Regions from separate parts of the Paenibacillus sp. PastF-3 genome, predicted to be linked through region 3. Evidence: riboswitches for the same ligand, from Rfam matches in the RefSeq annotation. Region 3 holds a riboswitch; each other region holds the start of a gene.

Region 1 (10,666 bases), on a different contig from region 3:
GTTTTTTTCGCTGCCATCGTTCCTATATCGTTAACCTGTCCAAAATCAAGGAAATCATCCCTTGGTTCAACAATACGTATTTGCTGCGTTTGCATGATTTGGAGTTTGAGGTGCCCGTAAGTCGCAGTAAGGTAAAAGAATTCAGGCAGATCATGCGCTTATAAATGCAGTTCATTCTTCATTTGCGTCATTTCATGCCAGATTTCTCTCAACATCCGCTGGTTTAGCTACAATAAAGAGGCGATAGAAGCTCTTGTAGCACATCACGAGAGAGAAAGAAGGAATAGACCATGACTTCGACGAAAGACAACAAAAACGCAAAACGGTGGCTTATCGTATTAGGAACCGTAATTATGCAGATGGGTCTAGGTACCATTTATACATGGAGCTTGTTCAATGCACATCTGGTAACAAAATTCGGATGGGAGCTTAACGCTGTTTCGATTACGTTTTCGATCACGAGCTTTGCACTCGCTTTTGCGACTTTGTTCGCAGGGAAATTGCAGGATCGGTTTGGTCTTCGCCGGTTAACTGCCACCGCAGGGATTGTGCTTGGTCTAGGATTGATTCTTAGCTCTCAGGCGAATTCGCTGCTAATGTTCTATATATTGGCTGGGGTAATCGTTGGTTTTGCAGACGGAACAGCTTATATCACTTCATTATCTAACTTAATTAAATGGTTTCCGAATAATAAAGGCTTAATCTCCGGTGTGTCCGTGGGTGCTTACGGAACGGGGAGCTTGATATTTAAATATATCAATGGTAGTTTGATCGACTCGGTGGGTGTGTCTAATACGTTTATGTATTGGGGCATGATTGTTATGGTGATGATTGTAATCGGTTCCTTACTTGTCAGAGAAGCTCCAGTACAAACGGCATCACTGGGTGCAGCATCAGCTTCGACTATCGCTAAACCGAAGGACTACACGGTAAAAGAAATGCTACGTACAAAAGAAGCTTATCTGTTATTCATCATTTTCTTTACCGCTTGTATGTGTGGTCTGTATTTGATCGGTATTGTTAAAGACATCGGGGTGCAGCTGGCTGGACTTGATGTACAGACGGCAGCTAATGCCGTAGCGATGATTGCAATTTTTAATACAGCAGGGCGTTTAATCTTGGGTGCCTTGTCTGACAAAATGAGCCGTTTGAAGCTGGTAGGTGCTTCGCTTGCAGTAACGGCAGCCGCTATGCTGACCCTTAGCTATGCGACGCTGAATTTCGGACTGTTCTTCACTTGTGTAGCAGCCATTGCATTCTGTTTCGGGGGTAACATTACAGTGTTCCCGGCGATTGTCTGTGACTTCTTTGGTCTTAAAAATCACAGTAAGAACTATGGAATCGTATATCAAGGTTTCGGTATTGGAGCCCTTTCCGGTTCGTTCATCGCCGTCTTCCTGGGCGGGTTTAAACCTACTTTCGTGATCTTTGGTCTCTTGTGTCTGCTGGCCTGCATCATCGCGATTTCGCTAAAACCGCCAGTGGAGAACGCGGAAGAGAAGAAGGCGCTTCGGCTCAAAGCTACAGAACGGACGGCTTAAGGATATTTATAAAAGACGTACAACTGACAACAGTTGTACGTTTTTTTTATTGGTTAGAAGTGTGTTCAGTACGTGGAGTGTGCCCCCAAAAATACCTGTGGAGTCTAAGAGCTATACAGACTGCATAGCTCTTATTAGCCTCTAAATGTGTATAATTGGAGTTAATTTGAGCAAATGGCAGCATTTGAGTCCGACTGTAGGCGGAAACTGCATATTTTTCTGAAATAAGGTTTCTTTGGTCTGTTAAACATTCTATATTACGCTGGAATTACTTCTGTGTAACAAAGGTTTATACTGATTTGCTCCGATTTTGGTGTACATAGGCACTTTTTTCTAGGCTCAAGTGTTATAGAAGATATAAAGGGTAAGGAGGTGCTTACATCGCCACAGGATTTGTTAGACCCCAAGGAATTGGAAGAGTGCATAGCTAGTGTGCAAAAAGGCAATACCGACCAATATGCTTTTATTGTCCAAGCTTTTCAAATGCCGATCTATCGCTATTGTTATCGTTTGTTAGAGAACAAGCAGGATGCGGAGGACGCAGTTCAGGATATTTTGGTAAAGGGCTATCAATCTATCCATCAATACAAATTGCAAATGCATTTCTCGGCATGGCTTTATCGTATCGCGTATCATCATTGTTTAAACCTGCTGCGCAGACGCCGTTTGCAAAAGCGGGTCATGAGTATCTTCAAGCCTGATTTTATGTCTGCAAGTCCTGAACAAGAGCTGGATGATCGGTTGTTTAATCCCTCATTGTCAGCCGCATTAACACAGTTATCGCTGGAAGAGAGGAATATGCTTATTTTGCGGGTCTTTGAAGAGAAGACTTATGCAGAGATAGGCGAAATTCTTGGGGTCAGTCCGAATGCACTGACGAAGAGAATGAACCGGATCAAGCGGAAGGTGCAGGAAGCTATAAAATTGGAGGAGGAGATCAAATGGAACGAACCACAATCAGCGATGAATACCAAGATATAATCTATGCCTCGGCCGGCAATGAACTTCTGGGTAAAATCGATGTAGAAGAGAAGGTCATGGGTCGTATCCATGGCATATCCTCTCGAAAGCGGTCTTTTTCGCTGCGGATGATGAATAAAACAACGGCATTTGCCAGTATGTTAGCATTGTTCCTGCTGATCTCTGTGACAGCCTATGCTGCATCGGAATATATCCAGATCCGCAATAGTGAAGGCGTAGTGAAGGTCCAGCATGTTGCCCCGAATGAATCGGCAGGAGTAGCCTCCTATGATAAATATGCGCAGCAAGCCGATACATTTGCTAAACCGGGTGAGCTGATTGCATATTTGATGAACAACAAAGCAGGTGCAGAAGGCATGGCGACACAATTGCAATTTAAGTATAAAGAGCAGCGGATAGGCGTATACTCTGATTTCTTAAAGGAAATCAAACGGACAGAGGCACCGATGCTTCCTGCAATGGCATCAGGGTATGCTTTTAAATATGGGGTTATATACCCTAATTATCCGACAACGGATGCAGATAAGAAAAGTTCTCGATACCAGGAGACATTACAAGATCTTACAGCCCAGGCAAACAAAGAGAAGGGGAGCCATAATATATTTATGAAGGCTATTCCATGGTCGGAACCAGGCTGGATCAGTGCAATTTATTCGAAGAATAATGCTTTTATAGGTATCTCTGCCACGATCATGCATGGCGGGAAAGTGTTCGTGGAGCAAGAACCTGAGAATCAAGCGGATAAGATTGTAGTAGCAGGTACGGAGGTTGTTTATAACAAAGTAGTAAAGAAAGAGGTCAGTTACGACTATCTGAATTGGTATAACGAGAAGCAGGATGCGTATTATACGCTCACTAGCTACGGAGATAAGATTTTGACCAAGGAGCAATTTCTTCAGGTGGCTGGTGAGCTGCTGAAGTAGATTCTTGTAGTTTTGTAGTTGTATTGCGCTAAGTTAGTTGTACTATATACAATTAAAGTTAACTAGTACCTTTATATAAGCCCTGTAGTTGTATTTAATACAGTTATTGATGCTTAGATTAGTGGAAATAAACGTTTTTGCGGATTTTAGTTGTAGAGAATGCAATGAAGGAAGAGGATATGGGAGATCAGAAATAAATAAGTGTACAAAATACAGTTAGATCATATGTAAGGTAGGAAGCATTGCTGACAGCGCCCGGCTTTCTAAACTAAGGATTCATGATTCACCCTGTACTTACGAAATACTTCATCTCAAAAGTTGATTCAGATATAAAAAAAGGTATCCCTAATGCGAAGCTTTAGGGATACCTTCTTTATATTCTTAAGTCGAAAGATCGATCAGGGTTAGCCTTCCAGCAGCAGCGCTTCTGGATCTTCCAGCAATTCCTTCACTTTGACAAGGAAGCTAACCGCTTCAGAGCCGTCAACGATCCGGTGATCGTAGGAAAGGGCGATGTACATCATTGGGCGGTTAACAGTTCTTTCTTCGTCCAGCGCGATGGGGCGCAATTGAATCTTATGCATCCCTAGAATACCCACTTGAGGCGTATTCAGAATCGGAGTGGATAACAGGGAACCGAATACACCACCGTTTGTGATGGTGAACGTTCCGCCTTGTAGCTCGGAGAGGCTGAGTGTATTGGCGCGTGCTTTGGAAGCGAGATCGCCAATTTGGCGTTCGATTTCCGGGAAGCTTAGGCGATCCGCGTCACGGACAACCGGAACCACCAGACCTTCCTTAGCTGCAACTGCAATACCGATGTCGTAGAACTTCTTAACGACCAGATCTTCACCGTCGATCTCAGCGTTCAGCAGTGGATAGGTCTTCAGTGCTCCGATCACAGCTTTGGTGAAGAAGGACATGAAGCCTAGTCCAACTTCATGCTTCTCTTTGAACGCATCCTTACGGCGTTTACGGATGTCGAGGATCGCGGTCATATCCACCTCGTTGAAGGTGGTCAGCATGGCTGCAGTTTGCTGCGCTTCAACTAAGCGGCTGGCAATCGTGAGCCGTCTGCGCGACATGCGCTTGCGCTCCACGTGCTTGCCATCGTCCGGCGCGGCTTTGCTCGCTGCCGGCTTCGCTGGCTCCGGCTTGGCTTGTGCCGCCGGAGCTACCGGTGCAGCGGCCTGTGGCGCTGCTGCACCATGGCCCGACACATCGGCCTGACCAATCCGGCCGATAGGATCACGGGCGCTAACATCGCCGAGGTCGATGCCGCGCTCCCGTGCCAGCTTGCGTGCGCCCGGCGATGCCAGTGCAGCGGGGCTTTCGCCACCCGCTACAGCGACTTCGGGCGCTGCTACAGGTGCGGCTGCTGCGCTGCCGCTTGCCGGTGCCGCTTCAGGCGCTTTGCTCTCAGCGGCCTGCGGTGTACTGCCGCTAGCGGCTCCAATGATACCGATGGCTTCGCCAACGGCTACGTTCTCGCCCGCTTGACGCAGGATGGAGGAGATGACACCCTCCACCTCCGCACTAATTTCCAAATTGACTTTATCCGTCTCTAACTCAGCAAGCACATCACCTTGACCTACCGTGTCGCCTTCTTTAACCAGCCATTTGTAGATGGTTCCTTCGGATATAGATTCTCCCAGATCGGGTACTAAGATTTCTGACACAGGCCGTTACCTCCCCAAACATAATGGTTTACGCTATTGTGATACCATCCTCTTAAGAGGATGGTACAGCTGTTTGTACTTGTGAATTTGCTTTTAGGGCCTCTGAAACAATTCTACGCTGTTCAAAGCTATGAACATCTGCATAACCACTCGCAGGACTGGAACGTTCAGGACGTCCGATATATCTTACGCTAGTGTTGTTCGGTGCGATGGCGCGTAACCGAGGTTCGGTATAACTCCATCCGCCCATATTCTTCGGCTCTTCTTGCACCCAGACAATTTCCTGAAGGGATGTGAAGGAGCTTAAGTGAGCACTCAGTTCAACTTCTGGGAACGGGTAGAGTTGCTCCAAGCGTAGTACATGTAGCCATGACCAATCTTTGTCTGAAGCAGCCTCTAGCTCTGTTTGGATGTCGATAGCTACTTTACCGCTGCAGACTACTAGACGTTTGACCTCACCTGGTTTCTGGCCTAGCAGGGGCTCTGCTAACACAGGCTGGAATTGTCCGGAGGCGAGCTCAGTACCGGCAGATGTGCTGCGCGAATTACGAATGAGACTCTTCGGCGTCATAATCACCAGTGGTTTAGCGTCTTCCTGTCCACATAAAGCAGCTTGGCGCCGCAAGACATGGAAATATTGAGAAGCGGTGGTCAAGTTGGCAACGGTCCAGTTCTCTTCCGCGGATAACTGCAGGAAGCGTTCTAATCTACCACTGGAATGCTCGGGTCCCTGTCCCTCGTAACCATGCGGTAACATGACGACGAGGTTGCTGCGCTGCGTCCATTTCGCACGTCCGGCGGCAATGAACTGATCAAATATAACCTGACCTGCATTGGCGAAGTCGCCATATTGTGCTTCCCAGATGACGAAAGTTTCTGGTGCGAACACATTATATCCATACTCAAAACCTAGCACAGAAGCTTCAGATAGCGGACTGTTATATACACCAAAGGAAGCACGGGAATTACTTAGCTGATGAAGCGGAGAGAATAATTCTCCAGTTTTGCTGTCGTGCAGTACTAGATGGCGGTGTGCAAAGGTACCGCGCTGTGCATCCTGACCGCTAAGTCGAATTGGCGTTCCATCCTTCAGGATGGTAGCGAAGGCGAGAGACTCAGCGAGTGCCCAGTCGACCTTTTCACCCTCATTCAATGCATCCTTGCGACGCTGCAGAATACGTTCCAGTTTCGGATAGACTTGGAATCCATCAGGTACGGTCAGTAGCTCACGATTAATCTCTTGCAGACTGGAGATCGGTACGGCTGTTGTCCCTGCCGCTGAGCGCTCTGTTTGAAGAGGAACGAAGGCTTTTGGTTCTTTTTTCTTGTGATTGCCTTCCTTCATACTATCGTATGCACGTTGCAATACGCCTTCTGTTTCAATGTGCATCTTTTGTACATCTTCAGCTGTAAGGATTTTCTCACGCTGTAGCCTCTCCGCATACACCTTGTAAACGGTTGGATGATTACGCACCTTGCCGTACACGATAGGTTGTGTAGTCTCAGGATCATCCATTTCGTTATGTCCATGACGACGATAACCGATGAGATCAATAACGAAATCCTTTTTGAATTGATTGCGATATGCGCTAGCTAAACGAACAGCTGATATACAGGCATCGGGATCATCAGCGTTGACATGGATAATTGGAATTTCATATCCTTTTGCGATGTCACTCGCATAATGCGTTGAACGGGAGTCTTCACTTTCTGTCGTAAAGCCGATCCGGTTATTAACAATGATATGGATCGTCCCGCCATTCTGATAACCTTGAAGTTTGCCAATATTAAGTGTTTCTGCAACAATTCCTTCACCTGGAAAAGCAGCGTCGCCATGCATTAGCACCGCTATAGCTTTACTGGTATCAATCTTCGGCAATCCGGCTGTGCTCCGATCTTCTTGAGCAGCACGAGTGAAGCCTTCCACGACAGGATTGACGAATTCCAAGTGACTTGGGTTATTCGCTAGTGTTATTCTTGTGCGTACGGTTTCTCCTTCGCGAACAGCGCGGTCTGCACCGAGATGGTATTTCACATCACCCGTCCAGCCATAGTTAATGCCTGTAGAGCCTTCGGAAGGGAAAAGCTCCTTGTTTGGAGAATGATGAAACTCTGAAAATATAATATCATAAGGTTTGCCCAAAATATGTGCAAGAACGTTGAGGCGACCACGATGCGCCATGCCCATCAGAATATGCTCTGCACCGTCATGCGCAGCAGCGCGTACGATTTCATCGAGCATCGGTACGAGAGCGTCATTGCCTTCCAAGCTGAAACGCTTCTGACCCACAAAGGTTTTGTGGAGGAAGGTTTCGAATTGCTCGACTTGGATCAGGCGGTTTAGCAGCTCTTTACGTTCTGTATTATTTAAAGGCGCTGGTGAGCTTGTGGATTCTGCCTGTCTGTTCAACCATTTCAGTTCTTCTTCTTCATGCACATGCCCGAATTCATAGGCGATCGTCTTGGTGTAAGCCTGACGCATACGCTGAACTGCATCCCATCCGGTATGCACATCATTCGGGGCATTCTCCCAAATGAGCGTGGCAGGTAGTGCGATCAGATCCTCACGAGTCAGCTCATAGGTTTCGAGTTCGAGATATTTAGCCATGGGATTGTGATCACGCTCAAGCGGATCAATATCAGCGGCCATATGGCCATATATACGAATATTAGCGATTAGCTTGGAAGCTCTTACTGCCTTTCTAAGCCATTCGGTGTCACCCGAAATGCGAGGCTGTGGAGCCGGTTCGGTGTCCGGTGTTAGGGGTGGGGGACCCGAATTTGTAAAAAGCTCGCGATAATTATTCTCTACGGTGGATGGATCTTTCACAAACTGTTCATATCTTTCTTGAATGTAGCCTAAATTGGGTCCGTAATACTTACTCCAAATGGATTCGTTATAGGGCTCTTTGGCTGCCATGAATACATCCTCCTTAACGGATGAACTCCATACGTGACATTTTGTGTCAACGCTTACTGGAGCTGTGATGATTGCGGTTTCATTTCTCATCTTATTGTGCTACTTTCCACACGTGTAATCAATTCATTCTTTCGTCCAATACGTTCGCAAAATGGTATGGGTTAGCTTGTTCTAATGAAAAGAACGCTGTTTCTTCTCATTACCCATTCCTAAGGCCCACTAAAATGATTCTAATATCCTTATTTTTAACTAATAGGGAAGGAAGCATCATTATATTGGCTTAATTAATTTTATGAATAGGACGAGTATCGTGTTAATAGGACAAGATATCACAGAAAAGAGCTTCTATTTTTTGTTTTTTAATGGAAAAACTAATCAGAAATCGACACACTTTTCCACTTTAGTATAGTATAATGTTATTGCAGTTAGCGTTTTTCATCCTTTTTGAAGTAGATCCTTTCGTGTAAAGGGTCCAGTAAAAGGTAAACCTGCCGAAAGACAGGGGCACAAAGTCGCGGGTCTAAGGTAGAAATACTATGACAGCCGGATTGCCTGGGGACGTAAAATCTTAGGAGGAGATTTTTTGGACAAGTCCAACCAGGGAAGCAACAGAGAACAGCAGGTTATTGATGTAGACGTAGAGTGGGTACATTTATTATTAGCAGCTAAGAAGGCTGGCATAAAGGCAGATGAAATTCGTCGATTCTTTCAGGAGAAGACTGTGCAAGCCGTGCAGTAATACATTAGAGCGTTATATACCGAAAAAGGGCATGGCGATAAATCGCTGTGCCCTTTTTCTATAAGTTGTACACGATACATGGTTAGAATATAAAACGCCTTCGCCATCCATGTTAGGAGGGCGAAGGCGTTTATGTTTGATAGTATGAGTAGAAGAGGATCTTATTAGATCAGATGAAGGATTAGTCCTTCTGATCCAGGCGCCATTTCTGGTAGTCCAGAAACTCCTTGAATTCGCGTTTGCTTATGCCTGAGGCCATAGCTTCCTGCACCAATCGGAACCATTCCGAATCTAAAGGCGATTCCTCAGCATCATTAGGCTCTCCATAGAGCAAAGCATGGATGGATACCTGAAGCGCATCGGCGATCTTTTCGATAAACTGGATGGAAGGATTGGATTGGATGTTTCTCTCCACATTGCTAAGATACGATTTAGCAACATCCGCTCTGTCCGCAAGCTCAGATAGGGAGAATCCCTTTTCTAGGCGGAGATGCTGGATACGTTGGCCCATATTTTGTGCCACTATGCTGACGCCCCTCCGTATTTTTTGTTATTAGTATAGCAAATATCGATAAATTCGACAAAGTTTATTGTAAAGAGAAGAGCAGCATCTACTTATCCGCTTTCCGGAATAAGAATCTGCTGCTCTTCGAATGGAAGACTTATTAGATTAGTAGTCAGTTCCTTTGCCTTGTTTAGCAAAGAAATCCCAAGTTAGTGTTAATGAATCCTTTTGGAAATAGTTTTGATCTTGGCCATCATCAACAAATTCAAATTGGACTGCGAATGTATCATTAGTACCGGCTTTAATTCCAGCAGCTTCACTGAGTAAAAACTTTCTTTCTACGATATCAGGGGACAAAGCCTTCAAATCGGCTAGTGTTGTTTCATAAACTACTTTATCGGCTTGAAATATATTACTCTTATCAAGATTTGTTAAGAATTTAACTTTAATGGATTTACCTAAATCAACACCGTTGTTGTTACCGCCCACATCATTAACGGAGTAGCTTGTCTTAAGAAGAACAGATCCGATATCGAGGGAACCGTCATTTTTTAATTTGAAGGTTTTAAATACAGTATCACCTGGCTTCAGGTTTGCGATATTTACGATAACAGAAGGGTCGGAGTTCAAATCGAGTGTACCTGCAGCGAATGTAGAAGTGTTTTGTGCAGTGTCACTAAAGTAAGCGAAGGTTCCTCCACCAATCAATGATAAACCCAGTGCTGCAGATGCTACGCCAAGACCCAATGTTTTTTTGATACCCATAATTAAAATTCCTCCTCGGTTTTTGTGGTTTTTTTATAAAATTTATATATTGTAACTTCCGGTTCGTAAGCGGAAGCGGACAATCAACGGATTACTGTATTTCAGTTGGGGGTGGAGAGGTGGGCAGTATAGCAGCATTTTTCTTTTCGAGTGCAGCTACAGCCTTCCATGATGAGTACAGGGCATAGAGCAGGAGCATCAAGCCTGGTACGATCATGAGCACGACACTTCCAGCTTTGGAAACTGCGAAATTCATAGCGTAACCTACGTAAGGTACGGTAACCCCGGTATACTCAGCTACAACATTCGTTGAACTGGTAGGGTTCATATCAGGCGCATCATTGTTATCGCCTTTCGTACGATACATGGCTTCACCAGTAGCGTTGTTCATTGTTGCTTCCACAACACGGTGAGTAATGAGCAGGTTTTCTTCATTTCTAAAGGTGATAACATCGCCTTTTTTGAAGCGATTCATATCTCCTCCGGGTTTTAAAGCGACAATCGATCCGGTGTGAATCCCTGGTTCCATCGAACCTGAGAGTACGGATTTGATCTGGTATCCGAAGAAGGCAGGTTCACCGCCGGAGGCCTTTGATAAAACTACAGCTACCAC
Region 2 (10,666 bases), on a different contig from region 3:
CTGCATCAGCTGGCGAAAAGCATGCGTAATGGGGTGCTGATCGATGGGCGGAATGTGTATTCCAAGGAGCAAATCGAGGGTACCGGCCTCGTTTATCATTCTGTCGGCCGCCCGCAGATGGGTGGATTGAGCGGTTATTCTGCTAGTGTGGCTGGAGCGGTTTAATCTAAGTTATATAGATTGAACTTGTGATTTTTCTATTTAGGGATGAGGCGTGACTCCATAGGATGTTTGGACTTCCGGCCGCTGTTGTCTGCAGATTTCCTGATTTTAACCGCTAATAGCGGTAGAAATCCGCAGACAAAGGCGGACGCTATCGCTCCTCCAGTTCCAAAATTCTCCTTCGCCACTTCGTTCCCTTATCTTAAGTTTCTAAGCAATTTATAAAGTTAGGTACTCTGATTGTTTATCGCAGTAGCAGATAACCTTGTTGTTGTAGTAGTACTTGCGTTGGCTGCTGCCTCCATAGGAGCAGAAGCAAATCTTTAGAAAAACGTGCTGCCTTCCGGCTGGTACAGCCCGGTGCAGTACGGTTCAAGCATTTAGAGGAAGTTGGTTAGGTAAAGAACGGAAAGGGAATTTGGAACTGTAGAAACGGAGTGTTCGCCCGAAAGATTTCCGTAGGAAAGCTAGCTTCGAAAGCATATGCTATCCTCGGATTTCTACCGCTGGCGGCGGTTCAAATCAGGAAATCTGAGGATAACAGCGATCGGAAGTCCAAAATCCCTTGGAGTGGTTCATACCTAATAAATTTTTTTAATGCATCCGCTCGAAATAAGGCTAAGCGGAAGCTGACGTTTTGATAACAATTCAATTATGCTCGATTTCCATAATTCAAGGAGGGTTCATCTATGAAAATGGTACTTCTATCAGGCGGCTCAGGTAAACGGCTATGGCCGTTGTCCAACGACTCACGTTCAAAGCAATTTCTAAAGGTACTTGAAAGCCCTCAAGGTGAACCGGAATCCATGGTACAACGTGTCTGGAGACAGCTGGAGGAAGCAGGGATGGCAGAATCATCTTATCTGGCCACCGGCCGCGGTCAAGTAGAAATGATACAAAGCCAACTGGGAAGTCATGTGCCGATTATCGTTGAACCGGAGCGTAGGGATACTTTTCCGGCCATCGCCTTAACAGCTACCTATCTTTATTCGGTTGCAGGTGTTTCTCCAGCGGAGACGATAGCCATTTTGCCTGTTGATCCTTATGTAGAAGCATCCTTTTTCGATACCATAGCTATGCTTGAGGGGACCATGCTGGAAAGCGGAGCAAATCTGGCACTAATGGGTGTTGTTCCTGAACATGCCTCAGAGAAATACGGATATATCATTCCTACCACTGAAGAGGCGGGGGGGAATGGTTTTATGAAGGTGAGTCACTTTCAAGAGAAACCAGACCGCATACAAGCAGAACAGCTCATCGAACAAAATGCATTGTGGAATTGCGGAGTGTTTGCCTTCCGTTTAGGCTACTTGTTAGATATTTTGCAGCGTAAAGGGTTGCCTTTAGGATATGAAGAATTGCAGAAGCAGTATAAGCTATTGTCTTCCATCAGCTTTGATTATGAAGTGGTGGAGAAAGAAGAACATATTGTGGTGCAACCTTATGATGGATTCTGGAAGGATCTTGGAACTTGGAATACGCTGACAGAGGAAATGAGCAGCAAGCATGTAGGAAAAGGTTTTGTGACGGCGGATTCTGAGGGGACTTGCTTGATTAATGAGCTGGATATTCCGATTACGGTAATTGGTGCGAAGGATCTGATCATCGCGGCTAGCCCGGATGGTATTCTGGTTACCCATAAAGCTGAGAGCCCACGGATTAAAGAAGTGCTGAAGACCTTTGAACAGAGACCGATGTATGAGGAACGCCGCTGGGGTCATTACAAAGTTATTGATTATGTGAAATACGACGAGGGTAATGAAGTGCTGACCAAACGGATTTTTATATCCGAGGGGAATAATATCAGCTATCAATTACATCGCAAGCGTAGTGAAATTTGGACAATCGTCAGCGGCGAAGCAAGTATTGTGCTGAATGAGAAGAAACATAATGTGAAGGCTGGGGACGTGGTACGTATCCCGGAAGGAACGAAGCACGCGATCCTTGCTTTGACGGATGTTGAGTTTATAGAGGTACAGACGGGTTCTGAGTTAGTAGAAGAAGATAATATTCGTATTACTTTAGACTGGAATGATATAGAACTACAACAATTCATTTCATAGGTCTAACCTATCTATTTAACCAATCTGAAATTTCTTTAAACAGGTAAATTGACTCAATTATCAAAAAAAGTCATAAAAACACTAAATATATCATTAATTGTCGTCGATACTTACGGTAAGAGAGATTATTTCTCTTAAATTGAAAAGGCAAACCTATCGAAAGGTAGGGACGCAAAGCTATAGGGCCTTCGAAAGAGTGGCAGCCTGGCTACCGAAAGGGAGATTATTTTGAAAGCTTACCGTACGTATCGATTATTTGGCGCATTTCTGTCACTCGTCCTGTTTCTGACTGCACTTCCGCTTACTGTTGGAATTTCGCCGTCTGTTGTCATAGCTGCTTCAAATTCTGGTACCCCAGTTACCCCAGGAGCCTCACCCGAAGCCGTAAAGCTGCTTAACTATCTTTACTCGATTTCAGGAAAAGGTATTATTGCTGGTCAACATGACTATTTAGAAAGTCCAGATGAAATTAACAATATGCTGAAGGGAACAAGCGGACAGTACGCAGCTCTTCACGGTTATGAACTGGGCGCGATCAGTGGCCAGTCCGAAGGAACGATGGCCTGGCAGCGTCAAAATGTGGTGAACAGCGCCATCAACTGGAATAAAGCGGGCGGGATCGTAGCTATGACTTTTCATGCTAACCTGCCAGGCACCGCTTATGACTGGGGTAATGTGAAAAAAACGCTTAGCCAAAGTGAGTTCGATAGTTACGTTACACCGGGTACCAAGCAATATAACAGTCTGATCGCTGAACTTGATAAGGTAGCAGTCTCCCTAAAGAGCTTACGTGATGCCAACGTTCCGGTACTTTGGAGACCCTATCATGAAATGAACGGAAACTGGTTCTGGTGGGGGAAGAAAAACAACTTTTCAAAACTTTGGAATGTTATGTATGACCGTTTTGTTAACGTTCATAAATTAAATAATTTGTTATGGGTATGGAGTCCGAATGCTCCGAATGTTTGGTCAGATCCTTATGCGTCAACTTATCCAGGAGCAGATAAAGTAGATATTCTGGCAGCAGATATATACGAAAATGATTACCAGCAAAAATACTATGATAGCTTGTTGAGTCTAGCCGCTGGCAAACCGATTGCGATCGGGGAGAATGGTGAAGTGCCTAATCTGGAGAAGCTACAGCAATCGCAAAGTAAATGGACGTATATGATGAGCTGGGGAAAAATGCTTTACGATAATAACAGTGCAGACACAATCAAAACTTTTATGAATAGCAACTATACCCTGACTAGAGATAAATTAAATACTAGTCTGGTACCGAAGCCTAGCGCTGCACCAGCGCCGGCACCTTCCGAAGAAGAGGGAGAGGCAGCAATTCCTCTTGCGAAGGGGCTTGCAGGAGAATATTATAACAACATCCAGCTGTCGGGAGCAGCAGCTCTTACTAGAACAGATGCGATGATCGATTTCAATTGGCGGCTAGGATCGCCGGATGCCGCCCTCGGGATTGATCGTTTCTCCATACGTTGGAGCGGTAAAATTAAGCCATTATATGAAGAGCAATATACATTTTACACTACCTCAGATGATGGCATCCGTGTCTGGGTGAATGGGGAATCTGTGATTGATAGCTGGACTAAGCAAAGTGGTACTGAGCGTAAGGGCACCATAACGCTGACGGCTGGCCAGCTATACGATATCAAGGTGGAGTATTACGAGAATGAAGGCGATGCGAGAGTCCGCTTGATGTGGGAAAGTGCTAGTCAAGCTAAAGAGACAGTTCCAGCAAGTGCACTTTTTCTTCCGGATGTCTCCTGATTGATGAAAATTAAAGGTCGATCCTTAGTAGCTCTGCGTTATTGCAGAGCTACTAAGCTATAGTCCTCATTAGGTCAGAAGACGATTGTCCGATAACAGGTATGTTCATTTATTACCTGTGGAGGCAGTACAGCTACCGAAAGGAGGATTTATTTGCGTAAATATTATAAGCAAAACAGATTGTTGTTTACTATATTACCGGTGTTTATTATTTTTTCCTTGCTGCCTTGGGGAGAGGTTAGGAGTCTTCCGAAGGCTATGAGTGTTTCTTCCTCTCTACCTCCGGCTATACCAAGCAATCCATCAGCTTCTGAAGAAGCCAAGCAACTGCTGAGTAATTTGGTGAATCTACGTGGCAAAGGAATCCTGTCCGGCCAGCATGATTATCTAGAAAGCCCAGATGAACTGGTTCATAAGCTGAAAAATACTTCGGGACAGAATGCCGTTTTACATGGTTATGAATTAGGGGCGATTAATAATCAATCCAAGGGGACGATCGCAGAACAGCGGCAAGCTGTTATTGACAGTGCAATTGAGTGGCATCAAGAGGGTGGCATTGTAGCCATGACATTCCATCAGAGTTTGCCGGGGACATCTCCAGAATGGTCCAATGTAAACAGAAGTCTCAGTCAAGAAAAGTTTAATGCTTATGTTACGCCTGGGACGGCTCAGTATAAGCGTCTTATTTCTGATCTAGACGAGATCGCTGGATATTTAGAACAGCTGCGTGATGCCGGAGTTCCAGTCTTATGGCGACCTTACCATGAAATGAACGGCGGTTGGTTTTGGTGGGGGAAAAAGGACAATTTTTCAGCGCTTTGGAATATTGTCTATGATCGTTTTGTAAACACACACAAGCTAAATAATCTACTGTGGGTGTGGAATCCAAATGCACCGAATGAATGGGCAGATCCATATGCTGCATATTATCCCGATGCGGATAAACTCGATGTTCTGGCTGCGGATATCTACAATAACGATTATAAGCAGTCCTACTATGAGGATCTGCTTGCACTTGCTGAAGGTAAACCTATCGGAATCGGGGAGAGCGGACAGCTGCCGAACCCGGAAATATTAACCGAGAAACAAAATAAATGGGTCTATATGATGACTTGGGGAAAATTACTGACAGAAAATAATACGCTACAGTCAATTAAAAGCTTTATGAATGAATCGTTTATAGTATCGAGAGAGGATTACGTTCTCGCATCAGGAGGCCCTTCGACAGCACCGGTAACCCCGGTAACGCCAACGGGTTTAACTGGAGAATACTATAACAATACTGATTTAGAGGGAGAAGCGGTACTTATCCGCGATGACCGTAAGATTGATTTTAATTGGCATGGCGGGTCACCTGCCCCGGAGATAAATGAAGATCGTTTTTCTGTACGCTGGAAAGGGAAGCTCAAGCCTAAATTCAGTGAAAAATATACGATTTCGGCATCCTCTGATGATGGAGTCCGTGTCTGGATTGACGGAAAGCTGATCATCGACAATTGGAACAATCAAAGTGCAACCCTTCATAAAGGAAGTATCCCGCTCACAGCTGGAACGCTTTATGATATCCAAATTGAATATTATGAGAATGAAGGAGATGCCAATCTTCGTTTACTGTGGGAGAGTTCAAGCCAGAAGCAGCAGGTAATTCCACAAGGAGCATTGTTCCTTCCTTAATCTAATGAAATGATAGGGTTAGACATTCCGGAAGAAAGAGAGGACCTATGGATGGGAATAACGAGGAGAATATCTAATGGAAAAAATAGAATATCTACAAACAAACCATTACTGTTGTTACTGAAATTCGCCGCATTAACCGTCTTGTTTCTGTTGTCTGTCTCAGTTTTCGGAACGAATAAGACGAATGATTATAAGGTAGGTGCCAATATACCGAGACTATCTACAGGAACTGATGCTGCAGCAGAAATACCGGATGGTACTGTGATCTGGAATCTGGGACAACATGATGGCTCAGCAGCTGAATTCGCTGCGAGTGGCACTTCCGGCAGTAAGAAGGTATTTAATGTTCCTTCTTCAGCACTCAAACTATCGGCTCTTCAGAGCTTGCCTGCAGGCTTGAATGGAAAGACCCAGCCGGAATTAACGATCACTTATCAGCTAAATAAGATCCCGGAGAATGGGGTCTTATTTAGCGTAGGTATTCTGAATGCTTATAAATCCGTGCCGCAAATGAGTGTGTTTTCCAATCATCAATTGTCGGGGATCATTCAAATTGCTGGCGTATCGGGCACAGAAAGTGAATATAGCTTTCAAAAGTCCTATGAATTATACATTCCCAAGGAGCAATTGAAGCTGGGAACGAACGAATTGAAGCTGCAAACGGTTCGCTGTTTATATTGCAGTGACAAAGAAGACGAATATTCCTGGTGGACTTGGGATAATCTCCGTTTAGAATCTCTTAACGCTCCAATTTCCGAGCCTATTCATGGCAGCTATACACTGACCGGAACAGTAGTGAATAATAAGCAATTTTATTTTGATGAAGGTGCGGTTACGCATTTGCCTTATGTTATCAAATGGCTAGGGATGGCTTATAGCGGTAATGTGATGCGTACTAGCTGTGCCAGTGATGTCGGGAGATCCTGCTCAGATATGATGGAATATTACAAGGTATTGCAGGATTACAACATGCAGGCGGTTGCGCTGTATTTGCATACTGGTGATATTAAGCTTAAGGCAGATGGCTCGTTGCCAGCTGATGCGGAGAAAAAGCTGACAGATTATTTTGAGCAATATAGCCCCTATTTTCAATATTATGAGGTAGATAATGAACCAGGATTATTCAATCGTTCTAAGGCAGTTAACTTGGCGATTGCGGATTGGCTAAATAAAAAGGGCAAGCAAATCGCGCCCCATTTACAAACAGTTGCTCCAGGCTGGGCGTATTGGCCGAGCTACAGTGAGGATTCCTGTGGTAATCAGAAGGGAACTGGGAAGGAATGTGGAGATCCGGATGGCTGGGAACGAGATCCAGAGCAGCGTATGGAGCTGGAGAAGGTCACGGATTTGACCAATGGACATTCCTACGGCGACTCTTATATTTTTAGCAATGGGGGAAGCTTTACTGAGAATTTGAAGACCTTCGATGGTGCAGACAATGGGCTCGGCAAAAAAATGCTGACCACTGAATTTGGTACCTCGGACAGTCATGTGGATGCCTATCAATACGGGGCAACGGAGCGGACAGCGGCTGTATTCGACCGGATCATGCGTGCGCATATTGGTTATGCGGATATGTTTGTGCAGCATGCTGCTTTTTTTAAAGATTTCAGTTTATTCAAATACGGGTTTAATTTAGAAGAGCATGATCCGGCAACCACAGAGATTTACTATACAAAAGAGAACGAGGATTCACGTGTCAGCATTATGAGAAGGCTCAGTCTTGCTTATGCTACGCATGGAGCTCCATTAACTTACCAAGTTGCAAACAAGGATGTGTTAGCCGACAAGCTGGTTTATGTTCGCGCCGTGGATACTTCTACATTAAAACCTCTTGCGGGTAGCGGAGCGACCTCAAATAAGATATTGGTTAATTTCGTTAATTTTGAGTCTACCCCACAGACCGTGAGTGTAAATGTGACTATGCCGAAAAACGGTGTGTATGAAGGGGAGCGTTTTGGAAACGGGGATACGTATGAAAAAGCAAGAAGTTATATAACAGGGAAAAAGGCTACTCCCACGTTAACCTTTACGGAGACACTTGCTCCAGGAGAGGCTGTGCAGTACATTTTGCAGCTCTCCTCTGAAGTAAAGCCGTCGGCACCTAAAGGATTCAAAGCCGCAGCAACAAAAGGTTTATCTGTAAAATTACATTGGTTGGAGGCACCAGGAGCAAGCTACGAGTTACTTAGAGCTGATGGTAGCGGTGGGGAAATGAAAGTGATCGCTACTGATGTGAAGCTAACAGAGTACACGGATCATAATTTACATGAAGGAACTTTATATACCTACGCGGTAAGGGTATCCGGCTCCAATTTACTGTCCGATAAAGTTCAGATCACAGCCACCGGACTGGTTCCTCTGGATCGTACTAAATGGAAGGTATCCTCAAATGTGAATACGGTGGCATCGGCTCCAAGTCTTGCCATCGATGGGGATCGGCGTACGCGCTGGGACACTGGAAAACATCAGGTTTCTGGAGAGTATTTTCAGATTGATCTGGGTGTAGCACATGAAATTGAAAGAATAGATTTGGACAGCACGCTATCTCCTTTTGATTATCCAAGAGAATATGTAGTTTATATTTCTGACGATGCTCAAAACTGGAACAAACTCACCTCTGGAAAAGGCACAAAAGAGCTTACGAAGATATCCTTTTCTAAGGTAAAGACACGGTATATCAAAATTGTACAGACCGGAGCCGGCGGAAATTATTGGTCTATTCAAGAGTTACAGGTGTACTCCAGAGAATAAGCAATCCTTTGAATTTATATAATCGTATATAGCGCACACTAAATAACTGTGAGATAGATCTACAATGGAATAGGGAATTCTTCCCTATAAATTTTGTGTTTTAGGGTTGAACAGGTGGAATATAGGCAATTTCTCCCTGTATTCCAGCGGATATCGCTGTCTTTTAGAAAATCCTCCGTATTATAGGGAGAAATTCCGCATAACTGGGCAATTGTGAGGAAATCATCCTAAATAGAGGGAGTTTTTCCCCATAAAACTCCCTCCCCAACGCCCCATCACAATTTCTTAGACTGAGTGCAGAAGGTGGGGGAGTTTGGGATATGAAATTTTACAAAAGGTACAACAATGATTGCCTCGTACACTCCAATGTTAAGTTAACAGAGGCTTATTCACCTGCGAGGGTGATTTTGCTTGTAGATCAGAATGTATATGTTCCACGGCATTAATTATCCTTCTCTTTCTTGCAGAAACGGAAACCGTCCCTAAAAGGACGGTTTCCGTTTTATTGTTTAAATCCGTCAAATGAAACGTAGACCAGACATATACGGCAAGGGAATTGCCTCTGATTCCCCCGAGGAATCAGAGCTGTGAAGCGGGCTCGCTGGATCAAAGAGCAGCGAGATCAGCTCCTTGTCGTCCTGCACGGACGACAAGTCGTGGCCCTTGCGGCAGCCTTCGGTCTGCCGCAAAAGCGCTTCCCGGTCTGCGATGCAGACCGTCCCGCTGTTCGCGCCGCCGCTTAAGCTGGCGCCGGAGTCCCGCAGTAGCGCGAGCAAGCCGCGCTCCTGCCACGGCACAGGCACTTGCAGCGCACCAACGCCGCCGCACAAGCCCGCCTTGGCCAGCAATGCCGCTACCGCGCTCGGCTGGCCGGCCCATTCCACCGCCGTCGCCGTGTTCGGCGCTGGCACCTCTGCCGCCGCGGGCACAGCCACCGCGGCGAACCCCTCGATGCTGCCGTCCCGAACGGCTACGAGTGTGCGCTGGGCTAAGCCCATCACACCCGCGTAAGCCCCGGTCCCCAGCAGCAGCGCCAGCTCACCCGGACTGTACACATGTCCGGCTTCGCGTTCATTGAGCAGCCGGTAGACGGCGAAGAAGTCGCCCGGCTGCATTGGCCGCAGCGTCCATTCTTCGCCTGCTGCGGCTGCAAGTGCCTGAGCCGAGCTTGCGTTCAGCTCGGCAAATTGCGTACCTCCGAACGGTACGCACCCTGCTCGGGTGTATAACGAACGATCACCCGAGACAAAAATCAGCGATGCCTCGGCCTCGGCAGCGTGACTCTGGCATAGCTGCAGAAGTTGGCCCGCCAGCCCTTGGCCACGAAAAGCGGGATCGGTGCAGACAGCACCTATGGAGAATACATTCAGGAAAGCATCTCCAGTTTTGATCGTAGAGGGTACGAGTCCCATAAAAGCAGCAACCGTTCCGTCATCGGCAATCGCCGCGTAGGAATGACTGAGTCCAGGGCGGAAAATAAGTGGAAACAGCTCTTTCATTGAAGTGGCACCCGGTTCACGAAAGACAGAATCTGCGAGCCGAGCCGCTTGGTCTAGCTCCGCAGGTTTAATTAATCTCAATTGCATAACATTCAACCTCCTATATGTACAGACGATGGGGAGAAAGCATTTACATAAAGTATAAGGCCCGGGGAATGAAATCTCCAATCTTGTTTATATTATTCAATGTCTCAAAAGGATATCGAAAAGGGTAATAAAGTACATAAATAAGGAAGCTTCTTATATTTTAAAGCTAGAAGAGAAAGGGAAGTGAATAATCGGTGTCCCAACTTGCAGATAATATTATATTATTACTGGCAGCACTCCTGCTTGTAGGCGTATTTTCCACCAAGTTTTCCACTAAATTTGGAATGCCAGCTTTAGTGCTGTTTCTTGCTGCGGGGATGGTGCTAAGCCAATTTGTTTTTTTTAACAATGCTTCCTTAACGCAAATGGCCGGGATCTTCGCATTGGTTGTCATATTATTCGAAGGTGGCATGCAGACGAATATTAAGGATATTAAACCTGTTATTCGGCCAGCATTATCCTTATCAACGGTAGGCGTAATCATGACGACGGTCATTGTAGGGGTATTTGCTAAGCTAATCCTTGATGTGTCATGGCCGGAAAGCTTTCTGTTTGGAGCGATCGTTGGATCGACAGATGCGGCTGCAGTCTTCTCGGTACTCGGTGGTAAGAACATTGATAAACGTCTAACCTCGACGTTAGAAG
Region 3 (10,666 bases):
TGCTGTGCAGGATGGAAGTATCAGCATTACAGCTGAAGGTGACGGAATCAAATCGACCAATGATACCGAAACGGATAAAGGCTTTATTGGTATCACAGCAGGAACGTTTGATATTCAGGCTGGCAATGACGGAATTCAGGCGGAAACTGCACTTGTAATCGATGGCGGAACGTACACCTTGGTTACAGGCGGAGGCAACGAGAATGGTGAAGTGAAGACAGGTGATCCAGGGACAGGCATGGGCATGAGAGGTAATCGTGGACAAGGAACAGGTGGCCAAGCACCAGGAACAACAGATACATCGACATCAGAGGCAAAGCCAGAGACAATGCCGGAGGCGTCACAGCAGGAAGCGTCAACTACATCAACAACGGCAGAATCCGAAACAGTAAGTACTAAAGGGTTGAAGGCTGGAGGAGATATTAGCGTAAACAACGGAACATTTAACATTGATTCTGCTGATGATGCAGTGCACAGCAATAGTAACATTGCGATAGCCGCTGGAGAATTTAACATCAAAACTGGCGACGATGGAATTCATGCGGATGCCTTGGTGGCGATATCCGGTGGCAAAATTGATATTACGAAGAGCTACGAAGGGATTGAAGGAGCGAACATCGCGATGTCCGGAGGCGAAGCTCACGTAGTCTCTTCTGATGATGGAGTGAATGTTGCAGGAGGTAATGATGAAGTGACTGTAGGAGGTGGCCCTCAGGAGCAGGATCAGTTCAGCGATGCTGCAGCTAATGTACTCACGATTAGCGGAGGAACATTAACGGTCGATGCCACAGGTGACGGATTGGATTCGAACGGCTCTATCGTGATGTCCGGTGGTACAGTAATTGTTAACGGACCTACTAATGGTGGAAACGGCGCTCTCGATTACGATGGCAGCTTTGAACAGAGTGGCGGTACTCTAATAGCCGCGGGAAGCTCGGGTATGGCTCAGGCAACGTCTGACACCTCCAGCCAACATGCAGTCAGCATGACGTTCCCTCAGATCCAGAAGGCCGGAACATTGGTCCATCTGGAGGATAGCGAAGGAAACACAATCCTAACCTTTGCTCCATCGAAAGATTATCAGTCGCTCGTGATGAGTTCCCCTGATTTGAACGACGGTGGACCATACACCCTCTACTCGGGAGGTACCTCGACTGGCAGTGAAGCAAATGGAATGTATACGGATGGCGAGTATACTGGAGGAACGAAAGTAGTAGCGTTTGAAATCACCAGTAGTGTAACTTGGCTGAATGAATCCGGAGTAACCACCGCGAACACCAATCAAGGCCCAGGTGGCGGTGGTGGTGGAAAAGGAAGACCATAATCTATAAAATGCATATTAAAAGCCACTCCAGCACATTGGAGTGGTTTTTTGGTGGTTGAGATAATTAGTCGCTATTAATAGAGAGCAAATTCTGCTTAATGGGTTGATTTGAAGTCTTTATGATCACATTATGTGAATTAAAAGACAGAATTTGAATCAGCTGCTCGGCCATATGGTTCGCAGTATATTTGAACCCTCCTTTTACCCATTCCATGATTAATCCAAATAGAGCATAGGCCGTATAGCTAGAAAATAATTCGATATTTATATTGTTATTAGTATGATTAACCGCGACTAAGTCCTGCTTGGTTAGCTCCTTTAAGATGTCACAAATCTTATTTTGAAACCCAGGCAGAACATTGGAATTTACAATGATGGTATAAAAATTAGAATAGGAAACGACATGCTCAAAAATTTTGATGCTAGAGGTAGTAAGCTCACTCACCATAAATTTATCGGTATGGAGATAGGGATCTTTATAAGCCTTAATTAAATCCTCCAGCACATCATCAATTAACTCATTCAGAAGTTCTTCTTTGGTTTGATAATGCTTATAGAAGGTTCCACGGTTTAAATCGGCTAGGGTAACAATATCGGTTATCGTAATGGTGCGGAAATTCTTTTTTTCCATGAGTAATATCAATGCATTTTTTAGTTCTTTCCTCGATTTACTTGTTCTTCGATTTTTAAGCAACAGAAGACCACCTAACTGTCTATTTTCTAACCCTATTTCAACACAATCCTGCTTTATATTTATTTATGAACATTTGGTGTCCCGTTTGTATATTGATAGTTAAATTGCAGATGATTAAACTTAAGTAGAATAAATTTTAATCGTTTTAGAGATTTTATATATTAATACTTACATTATAGATAAACGTAAAGGAGACTTCCAACATGAAACTTCAAGACAGAGTTGCAGTTGTTACCGGAGCAGCATCGGGTATGGGGAAATCTATCGCAGAGTTGTACGCTAAAGAAGGTGCTAAAGTAATAGTAGCCGATCTTAACTTGGAAGGTGCGGAACAAGTCGCAGCAGGAATCGTTAGTAATGGTGGAGTAGCTAAGGCGTTAAAAGTAAATGTTGCTCTAGTCGAAGATATCAATAACATGATTGATACCGCAGTAAATGAATATGGAACGCTAGATATACTAGTGAATAATGCGGGTATTATGGATGGATTTGAGCCAGTTGGTGATATTAATGATGAGAGATGGGATCTTATCTTTGACATCAATACCAAAAGTGTAATGCGGTCCACACGTAAAGCGCTACCTATTTTCCTCGAAAAAGGAAAGGGCGTTATTGTGAATACCGCTTCTACAGGTGGCGTAAGTGGTGCTCATGCTGGAGCAACTTATACTGCCTCCAAACATGCAGTAGTAGGCTTGACAAAAAATACAGCTTTTATGTATGCCAACAAAGGCATTCGTTGTAATGCCATCGCACCAGGAGCTACTGCCACTAACATTAGTGCTTCTATGAAAAATATTAATGAGTTCGGCATGAGCCGTACTCAACTTACACAGGCTGTAATTCCTCGGGTAGGTTCACCTGAAGAAATCGCACAAGTTGCGTTGTTCCTGGCTTCCGATGACTCCAGTTTTGTAAACGGAGCGGTCCTCGCTGCCGATGCGGGATGGACTTCTGCATTCTAAAATTAGATAGCATAAAAACTCCGCTAGAGATTACTCTAGCGGAGTTTTTTATGCGCTTGATATTTCCAGGCCAACCCTTCAAAATAGAGAGAATGCTAACTATAAAGGGAGTTATATGAAATGAACGATGTTAGGGCGCGGAATCACGTGAAAGTGATTGGAGAAGGAGAACGAACCATTGTTTTTGCACATGGATTTGGGTGTGACCAGAGCATGTGGCAGTTTATTACGCCCTCTTTTGAGAAGAAGTATCGAATCGTTCTATTTGATTATGTAGGCTCAGGTAACTCTGATTTAAGTGCATATACAACAGATAAATATCAATCGCTCCACGGCTATGTACAGGATGTATTGGATGTCATCGAAACGTTGAAACTCAAAGATATTATTTTTATAGGTCATTCGATTAGCTCAATGATCGGGATGCTTGCTTCGATTGAGCGGCCGGATTATTTTGATAAAATGATTATGATAGGTCCTTCTTCATGTTATTTAAATGAGGGGAATACTTATTTCGGAGGCTTCGAGAAAAGTGATATTACTGAGCTTCTGGAGATGATGGAGATGAATTTCGCTGGCTGGGCTAGCTTTATGGCACCTCTTGCTATGAACAACCCTGACCCGGTGTTAACGAAAGAGCTGGAGCGCAGCTTTATCTCGGCAGATCCTGTTATTGCAAGGGAATTTGCAGAAGTTACGTTCTTTTCAGATCATAGGGAAGATCTACCTAAGGCTACAATCCCTACACTTATTCTACAATGCTCGGATGACAGTATCGTACCTATAGCGGCTGGAGAATATCTACATAAACACTTGAATAATAGTACCTTCCGTTTAATGGAGGCTAAAGGGCATTACCCACACATTAGCCATCCTGAGGAGACCATCACTTTAATTAATGAATATCTTACGTAAGCTAGATGAGATTATGCTGTGTTGAAAGGATATTTAGATCATGGATGACCGATTAAGATATGCGCCTTGTGGCTATGTTTCTATTACCCATGAAGGAATAATCAAGGATGTAAATCAGACGTTTTTGGACCGTATGGGGTATAAACAGGTTGATTTGGTGCATAAGCATTTTGAATCTATCATGTCTACGGCAAACAAGCTTATTTTTCATTCATACTTCTATCCTTTTATTAATCTTAATGGACAGGTGGAAGAGTTATTTATAAATCTGAAAGATAGTGATGGTAAAGCGGTTCCCTATTTATTGAATGGCAGAAGGCTCGAGTGTGAAGGTGTAGAGGTCATTGATTGTATCCTGGTACAGATGGGAAAACGTATTGACTATGAGCTGGAGCTTCGGTCTGCCAAGAAGCAAATAGAAGTGGCTTATTGGGAAAAGGATCAGGCGCTTGCCGAGCTCAAGCGAATTCATTTAGAAATTGAACAGAAACAAGCCGAGCTGCTGGAGATGAATGCCGTTTTAGTAGAGTTATCTAATACAGATAAGCTGACTGGGCTGAAGAATAGAAGGTTTCTTCAAGAGAAGCTGGAAGAGCAAATTGTAGGGTACGGCCAAGTTCAAACAGCATTTTCGCTGTGTATTATAGATATTGATCATTTTAAAAAAGTGAACGACACCTATGGGCATCAGACAGGTGACTATGTGCTGGAGAAAATGGCGAGTATCTTGAAACTGCAATCTCGTAAAGAGGATATTGCGGCTAGATATGGCGGTGAGGAATTCATACTTCTTTTACCTAATACAGACATCTCGGAGTCAAGGACTATAGCTGAGAATTTACGGCAGTCTATCGCGTATTCAACTTGGGAAATGGGCCGGATAACGGTGAGCATTGGTGTAGCTACATTTATTCCAGCCGATTCAGAAAACACCCTGCTGCAAAAAGCTGATCAAGCGCTCTATGCCTCTAAAGAACAGGGGAGAAACCGCGTTACCCACTTCATAGATTTGAATGAAAAGCTTCTTTAACAGGGGGCTTTTTTGTTATTTATAAACGATACATCCTCTTTGCTCTAATTGCTCTAAAATGTCTGTTTCCTTCAAGCTGTGATTCCATCTGAGATCCAGTTTCTCTAATCGCTCTAGTTGTAGAAGGGATTTCGGAATTTCTTGCAGGTTATTATCTCTTAGGTCAAGCTCAACAAGGCTGCTTAATTGACCTATTTGCTCAGGCAGCTGATTCAGTTTATTTTTTCGAAGGTTCAGTTTTCTTAACTTGCTTAGTTTACCGATGGATGAAGGTAGTTCAGTGATTCGATTATCATTTAAATCAAGTATCCGAAGTTCTTCTATAGCACCCAAATGCTCGGGTAACAAGACCAGTTGATTACCATACAGATGGATCTCTCTTAGCCCTTTTATTTGTGTGATTGAATCTGGCAGACTTTCTAGCTGATTGTAATATAGCCGCAATTCAATTAGACTGCTCATTGCGCCTAAAAGAGTAGGCAGTTGCTTGAGATTATTATCTGTTACATTCAGATACTTGAGTTTCTGGAGATTACAAAGCTGCTCCGGCAGCTGCTCGAACTGATTATTACTTAGGTATAGAAAAGAATCCAACCCCCGTAGTTCTCCAATACTCTCCGGCAATACCTTGAGTCGATTATGGCCTAAATCAAGCATTCTTAAGTGAACTAAACGACCGATGTTCTCGGATAACCGTTCGATGTCATTACCCGCATAATTTAGTACCTCTAATTCATCATGAAGGAAGAGTTGATCGGGAATCTCTTTAATATGGTTGTTGTACATGCTCAGTTCTAGTAGAGGATTGCTCTCAAACACGATCTCTGGCGTTTCTGTAAGTCCTTTTCCGTCAAAATTATATCTCATAGAAGGTTCTCCTTTGTTATTGGTATGGGCAATCGTTACGATAGAATATAACAGGATAATGATTTATTATCTGTATGTTGGCATACAAAACTATGGCGTGTTTTAGAAAGGAATAATGAGATGGAAGCTTCTTTTTGGAAAAGAGGATTTCTTTGGCGATCTGGATGTGATCCATCCCTCCAATGCAAGAGTGATATCAGCGGTGGCGATGAACGATACACTACCCGTTAGTTAAGGAACAATTGATGCTGCTGCAAATGGATCGTTTATTTTTATCGAATCGGTTATTACCCGAAATGAAATTTCATGCTGCGAGAGCGCGTGCAATTTTTACTCTAAGAAGACTATACCAAATATTCGGGATAGAGGAGCAAGGCGAGATGAGGATTAATCTCCGGCTGACCCATCAGCAGTTCGCGGATATAATCGGAACGCTCAGGGAGACGGCTACCCTTGTGCTTAAAGATCTGCAAGAGCAAAAGATTATTGAGATTCAACATCAACAGTTAACCGTGTTAGACCTGTCGTACTTACTGGAGTAAACGGATTTTGATTGAGAATAGTAGTTCTGGGAGCTTTTTAAGAGAATCGAAGATGAAAGGGGTTATGAATGTGGCTTGTAATCATTGTGTAGTAAGAGAGCTGAATTTTGAAATTAAGGCTCATGGCGAGCTTAATCTAAGGATGTTACCTGAGGTTATTCATCATTTGAGTAGAAGCAATACGATACATAAGGTAGAAGAAAATGTGATTACGATTAAAGAGGCTGGGGCGCGGGATTTTCTGGATTTCTGTAATGATCATATGGCGTCGAAGCAGATTGAATTCCGTATAGATGACCAAACATGGAGACCTCTATCCGAGATGCCCACTGTACTTGATATGGAGTGGATTGATGAGGTTATCACTAAGGGGTTAGTGATTTGTCACTTCCAGCCAATCGTGAATGCAAAGGAAGAGATTTTTGCATATGAGGTCTTATCCAGATTTAAAAAAGAAGATGGAGCCCTTATCTATCCTAATGAGATCTTTACGGCGGCACGCAATCGTGGCCGTTTATATGCTTTAGACCGGTTATGTAGAATGACTGCTGTAAAATGTGCTGCACCCTTAAATAAAAAAACGTTTATTAACTTTATCCCAACGTCGATCTACGCTCCAGAGTTCTGCCTAAGATCAACAGTTGAATTGGCCAATCAATTAGGCGTAGATCCCTCTCTTTTTGTCTTTGAAGTTGTTGAGACGGAGAAAGTGGATGACCTTGCTCATTTGAAAGCTATTTTGACATATTACAAGGATCGGGGATTTGAATACGCTCTAGATGATGTTGGCGAAGGCTTCAGCACAATCGAGATGTTATTGGCACTTAAACCCCATTACATGAAGCTGGATATGAAATATGTTCAGGGTGTGTCTAGTGATCCGAGCAAACAGAAAGTAGCAGAACAGTTTTTAGAAAAGGCATTAGAAATCCAATCCGTTCCCTTAGCAGAAGGAGTGGAATTTAGAGAGGACTTTGAATGGCTTAAGCAGAGTGGTTATCAGTTGTTTCAGGGATATTTATTTGGAAAACCTGACCCTATTCCCAAACAGTGATCCTAATGAGTAGATCTCCGTCTAGAGGATGAGATGAATTCAGGTCAGAGTCTGATTACAGGTGAGCCCCGGGGCTGTACAATTTAGGTAATTGAGAAGGGGGTCGGATGAATATGGAATGGCATAAATACATCACACGTTGGGCAGATTCCAGGGGCTGGGAAGGGCGAGAGATTGATTATCAGTGGCCTTCTCCCTCATTTCCAGTGGTAAGTATTCGCAGCAATTTAGGTCGCTACTCTGGTCAGGGTTATGGCAGCAGACCTCGTGTGAAGACAGCTGTTGGATTAATTGCTATTGGAGATATAGCTGTAGGCTTGATTTCCATAGGTGCGATAAGCGTAGGGGTTCTATCCGTGGGTGCAATATCACTAGGAATGTGGTTAGCACTTGGAGCGATAGCACTTAGCTGGCTTGGCTTCGCAGCTGGGGCGATTGCTATTGCAGGAGTGGCTGTAGGAGCGATCGCGATAGCCGAAAAAGCGTTGGGTGCTGTCGCCATAGGGGATACGGCATTTGGAGCGGTAGCCATAGGACGGATTGCTGGGGGAGCCGTAGCTATTGGACAATGGGCATATGGTCTAATCGCGGTTGGCGAGCATGGCTTTGGGTTAATTCCGATCACAGGTGATGTGTGGAATTGGTTTCGGCGACTATTTGGAGGTTGAACGCTCCTCCAGTCCTAAAGTATCACTCTTCGTCTGGGACAGTTGATAAATAATATCGATCAGTTAGAGGAAATTGATTGCAATTACCTATGTCGATCAAATATCAATTTCATACCAAATAATCATGCAATAAGATGCATAGTTATGTTAACCTTTGTAATGTAATCGAAACTTCATAGGCAAACCTATGGAAATGTAGGGACGCAAAGCTATAGGGACTAAGGTTATCACGACTATTGTCAGCCAGCTGCCAAAGAGTGTATAACGCTTTTTGTTTTTAAGGTTTAATAAAAATTAAGTCTTAATTTTTATGCAACTTTAGCTGCAATCAAGCTACTCTTTCGGGGTAGTTTTTTTTGTGCTCATTTTTAGGCATTGAAGAGATTCATATTACATCTGGGGGGTAGAAAAGATGAAAAAAATGATTGCAATCGCTACATCGGCAGCCATGTTAGCTAGCTTTTCGAGTGAGGCAGGTTATGCTTTAGCAAGTGATGTAAGCAAGGTAACTGTAGTGAACACTGTAGTACAAAGCAAGGCTGACCTAATAAGCAATGCGTCAGTTATTCCGTTTGATCTGTACGGCAAGGCTATCCTAGGCGCTTATAATGATGTTTTTAGAATGAATCCTGCGAATATTAAATCCATTACCAATAACGGTGGTAACTACTCAGGTTCACCTATAGCAAAGGCTATTGATGGCGATATGAGTACGCATTGGGAAACGGGCAAACCGAATAGTTCAACGTTTACGAATGAGGTTGTCTTTGTATTCAATGAGTCCACTGAATTAAATAGAATCGTATATGCTGCAAGACAATCCAGCGCAAAGGGTAAGGGGTTTGCCCAGGAATTTGATATTTATGGCTCAACAACGGATGCAGGCGATTATACGCTAGTATCCTCTGGAGAATATAAAGGCTCAGCAGGTGACGTAGTAGAGGTGCAGTTTGACAGGGCAACCTTTAAGAGACTTAAATTTGTCTTCAAAAAAGCTAACCAAGATTGGGCGAGTGCGGCTGAGTTTTCTTTTTACAAAGAAGATGCCGTATCCGCTAAAATGAAAAATTTATTCACAGATGACAGCTTGAGTCAAGTTAGCGCAGCATTTAATACGATGGAGAAATTAACGGCTTTAGAACAAGAAGTGCAGACACATCCACTGTACGCGCAGTTTCAAGCAGATATAGAGAATGCAAAAGTACTTCTGGAGAATCATCAAATAGAGGCAACAGCGGCTAAGGTTTCGAAGCTAAAAGGCTATGGTACAGCATATGAAAATGCCTATAGCGAAGCTTATAGAATGCCCAACTCAAACGTATCAAAAGTAACGGTGAACGGCGGAAGCTACCCAGGTACGAAACCGGAATACATGCTCGATGACCAACCGAATACACACTGGGAAACCAATAAAAACAATGACGACAGCTTCACGAATGAAGTTGTGTTTGAGTTAGCACAAGCGAAAGTATTAGATAGAGTGGCTTTCCTGGCTAGAGATAACCGCAAAGGCTTCCCAGAGGCTTTTCAAATTTATGCATCAGAAACAAGTAAGGGAGAGACCTTCCAGCTCGTATCTAGCGGAACCGCGAATAGTACGAATGACTTTCTGGAGTTTAAATTTGAACCTACGAAGTTTAAAAGATTGAAATTCAAGTTCACAAAAGCCAATATCAACAGACCCTTTGCAGCCGAATTTAGATTTTATACAGAGGATAAAGTAAGTGAAGCTGTAAATGGTATTTTCACAGATGGCACGATGAGTGCGGTTGTTCCTGCTTATAATAGCGTCGAAGCAATCAACGAATTAGAAGAAGCGGCAAAAGTACATCCGCTCTATCCAATCCTGAAGGATTCTTTGGATTTAGCTAAGAAGCTAGTGAATGGTGAAATTCAAACCGAAGGCACCATCATTGAGGCGGAACAACGTGGAGATATGAAAAAGCATGCGCAAGAAAACCTGAGAATTGGTTTCGGTACGAACAACCAGCCTACAGGTCTCGTTGCAATGCCTGGAGATACGATCAACGTTTATGTGGACGCAGCTTCGAGCGATAAATTGCCTTCTTTAGTCTTTTCTCAACAAGAGGCGGCTTGGAACGTTTGGGCTAGCAGTGTGAAATTGCGTCCAGGTAAAAACACAATAACCGTTCCTGAATTTGCGACGAATAGTTATTATGCACATGAAGTGACTAAGGGCGGTACAGTGTATATCGTCAATCCATATACAGCGGAGGAACAAGGTAAAGCACCTATGATCCGGTTCGAGGGGCTTACCAAGATCCCTATGATGACCAAGATTACAGATCCTGAACAATTCAAAGCCTTCTTAACCACCTATAAACAAAAAATAGATGAAGATAAGGCAGCGCATCCGAATGTTCAAGATCGCGAGCTCATTGATGTGGTGGAAATGGTCAGCGATCATGTTATTTTCACAGGCACTGCGACAGAAGCTTATAACATGTTTATTACGCAAGAAAATGATCCGCTGGGTACCGTAACCGGCTATGATACTTGGATGAAGACGATCTTTGACTTCTATGGCTTGGATGGCAGTAGTGTGATTCATGATGCCAAGCTAATTCGTGAGAATATCCGATTGAT

What was found. A riboswitch is a leader RNA that binds a small molecule or an ion and turns the genes downstream of it on or off. The one in region 3 is predicted to bind cyclic di-GMP.
Region 1: it holds a riboswitch for cyclic di-GMP, as region 3 does, so the genes downstream of both, M2444_RS12885 (anti-repressor SinI family protein) here and M2444_RS22405 (NPCBM/NEW2 domain-containing protein) in region 3, are expected to answer to the same signal.
Region 2: it holds a riboswitch for cyclic di-GMP, as region 3 does, so the genes downstream of both, M2444_RS19010 (glycosyl hydrolase) here and M2444_RS22405 (NPCBM/NEW2 domain-containing protein) in region 3, are expected to answer to the same signal.

The regions. Positions count from the first base shown of each region.
Region 1 is NZ_JARXWM010000005.1:261,477-272,142, forward strand. Features, by position in the region: gene M2444_RS12855 (LytR/AlgR family response regulator transcription factor) at 1-164, shown strand, start outside; gene M2444_RS12860 (L-lactate MFS transporter) at 291-1,541, shown strand; gene M2444_RS12865 (RNA polymerase sigma factor) at 1,914-2,522, shown strand; gene M2444_RS12870 (hypothetical protein) at 2,483-3,445, shown strand; gene odhB (2-oxoglutarate dehydrogenase complex dihydrolipoyllysine-residue succinyltransferase) at 3,850-5,124, opposite strand; gene M2444_RS12880 (2-oxoglutarate dehydrogenase E1 component) at 5,177-8,044, opposite strand; cyclic di-GMP riboswitch class I at 8,516-8,600, shown strand; gene M2444_RS12885 (anti-repressor SinI family protein) at 8,628-8,783, shown strand; gene M2444_RS12890 (helix-turn-helix domain-containing protein) at 8,965-9,294, opposite strand; gene M2444_RS12895 (TasA family protein) at 9,454-10,053, opposite strand; gene sipW (signal peptidase I SipW) at 10,145-10,666, opposite strand, start outside.
Region 2 is NZ_JARXWM010000009.1:145,150-155,815, forward strand. Features, by position in the region: gene M2444_RS19000 (UDP-glucose dehydrogenase family protein) at 1-165, shown strand, start outside; gene M2444_RS19005 (sugar phosphate nucleotidyltransferase) at 852-2,225, shown strand; cyclic di-GMP riboswitch class I at 2,362-2,441, shown strand; gene M2444_RS19010 (glycosyl hydrolase) at 2,454-4,004, shown strand; gene M2444_RS19015 (glycosyl hydrolase) at 4,158-5,678, shown strand; gene M2444_RS19020 (discoidin domain-containing protein) at 5,730-8,435, shown strand; gene M2444_RS19025 (GNAT family N-acetyltransferase) at 8,954-10,021, opposite strand; gene M2444_RS19030 (potassium/proton antiporter) at 10,216-10,666, shown strand, end outside.
Region 3 is NZ_JARXWM010000012.1:154,392-165,057, forward strand. Features, by position in the region: gene M2444_RS22360 (carbohydrate-binding domain-containing protein) at 1-1,324, shown strand, start outside; gene M2444_RS22365 (TetR/AcrR family transcriptional regulator) at 1,389-2,018, opposite strand; gene M2444_RS22370 (SDR family oxidoreductase) at 2,222-2,983, shown strand; gene M2444_RS22375 (alpha/beta fold hydrolase) at 3,104-3,898, shown strand; gene M2444_RS22380 (sensor domain-containing diguanylate cyclase) at 3,939-4,928, shown strand; gene M2444_RS22385 (leucine-rich repeat domain-containing protein) at 4,944-5,795, opposite strand; gene M2444_RS22390 (helix-turn-helix domain-containing protein) at 6,092-6,337, shown strand; gene M2444_RS22395 (EAL domain-containing protein) at 6,390-7,391, shown strand; gene M2444_RS22400 (hypothetical protein) at 7,505-8,059, shown strand; cyclic di-GMP riboswitch class I at 8,228-8,314, shown strand; gene M2444_RS22405 (NPCBM/NEW2 domain-containing protein) at 8,472-10,666, shown strand, end outside.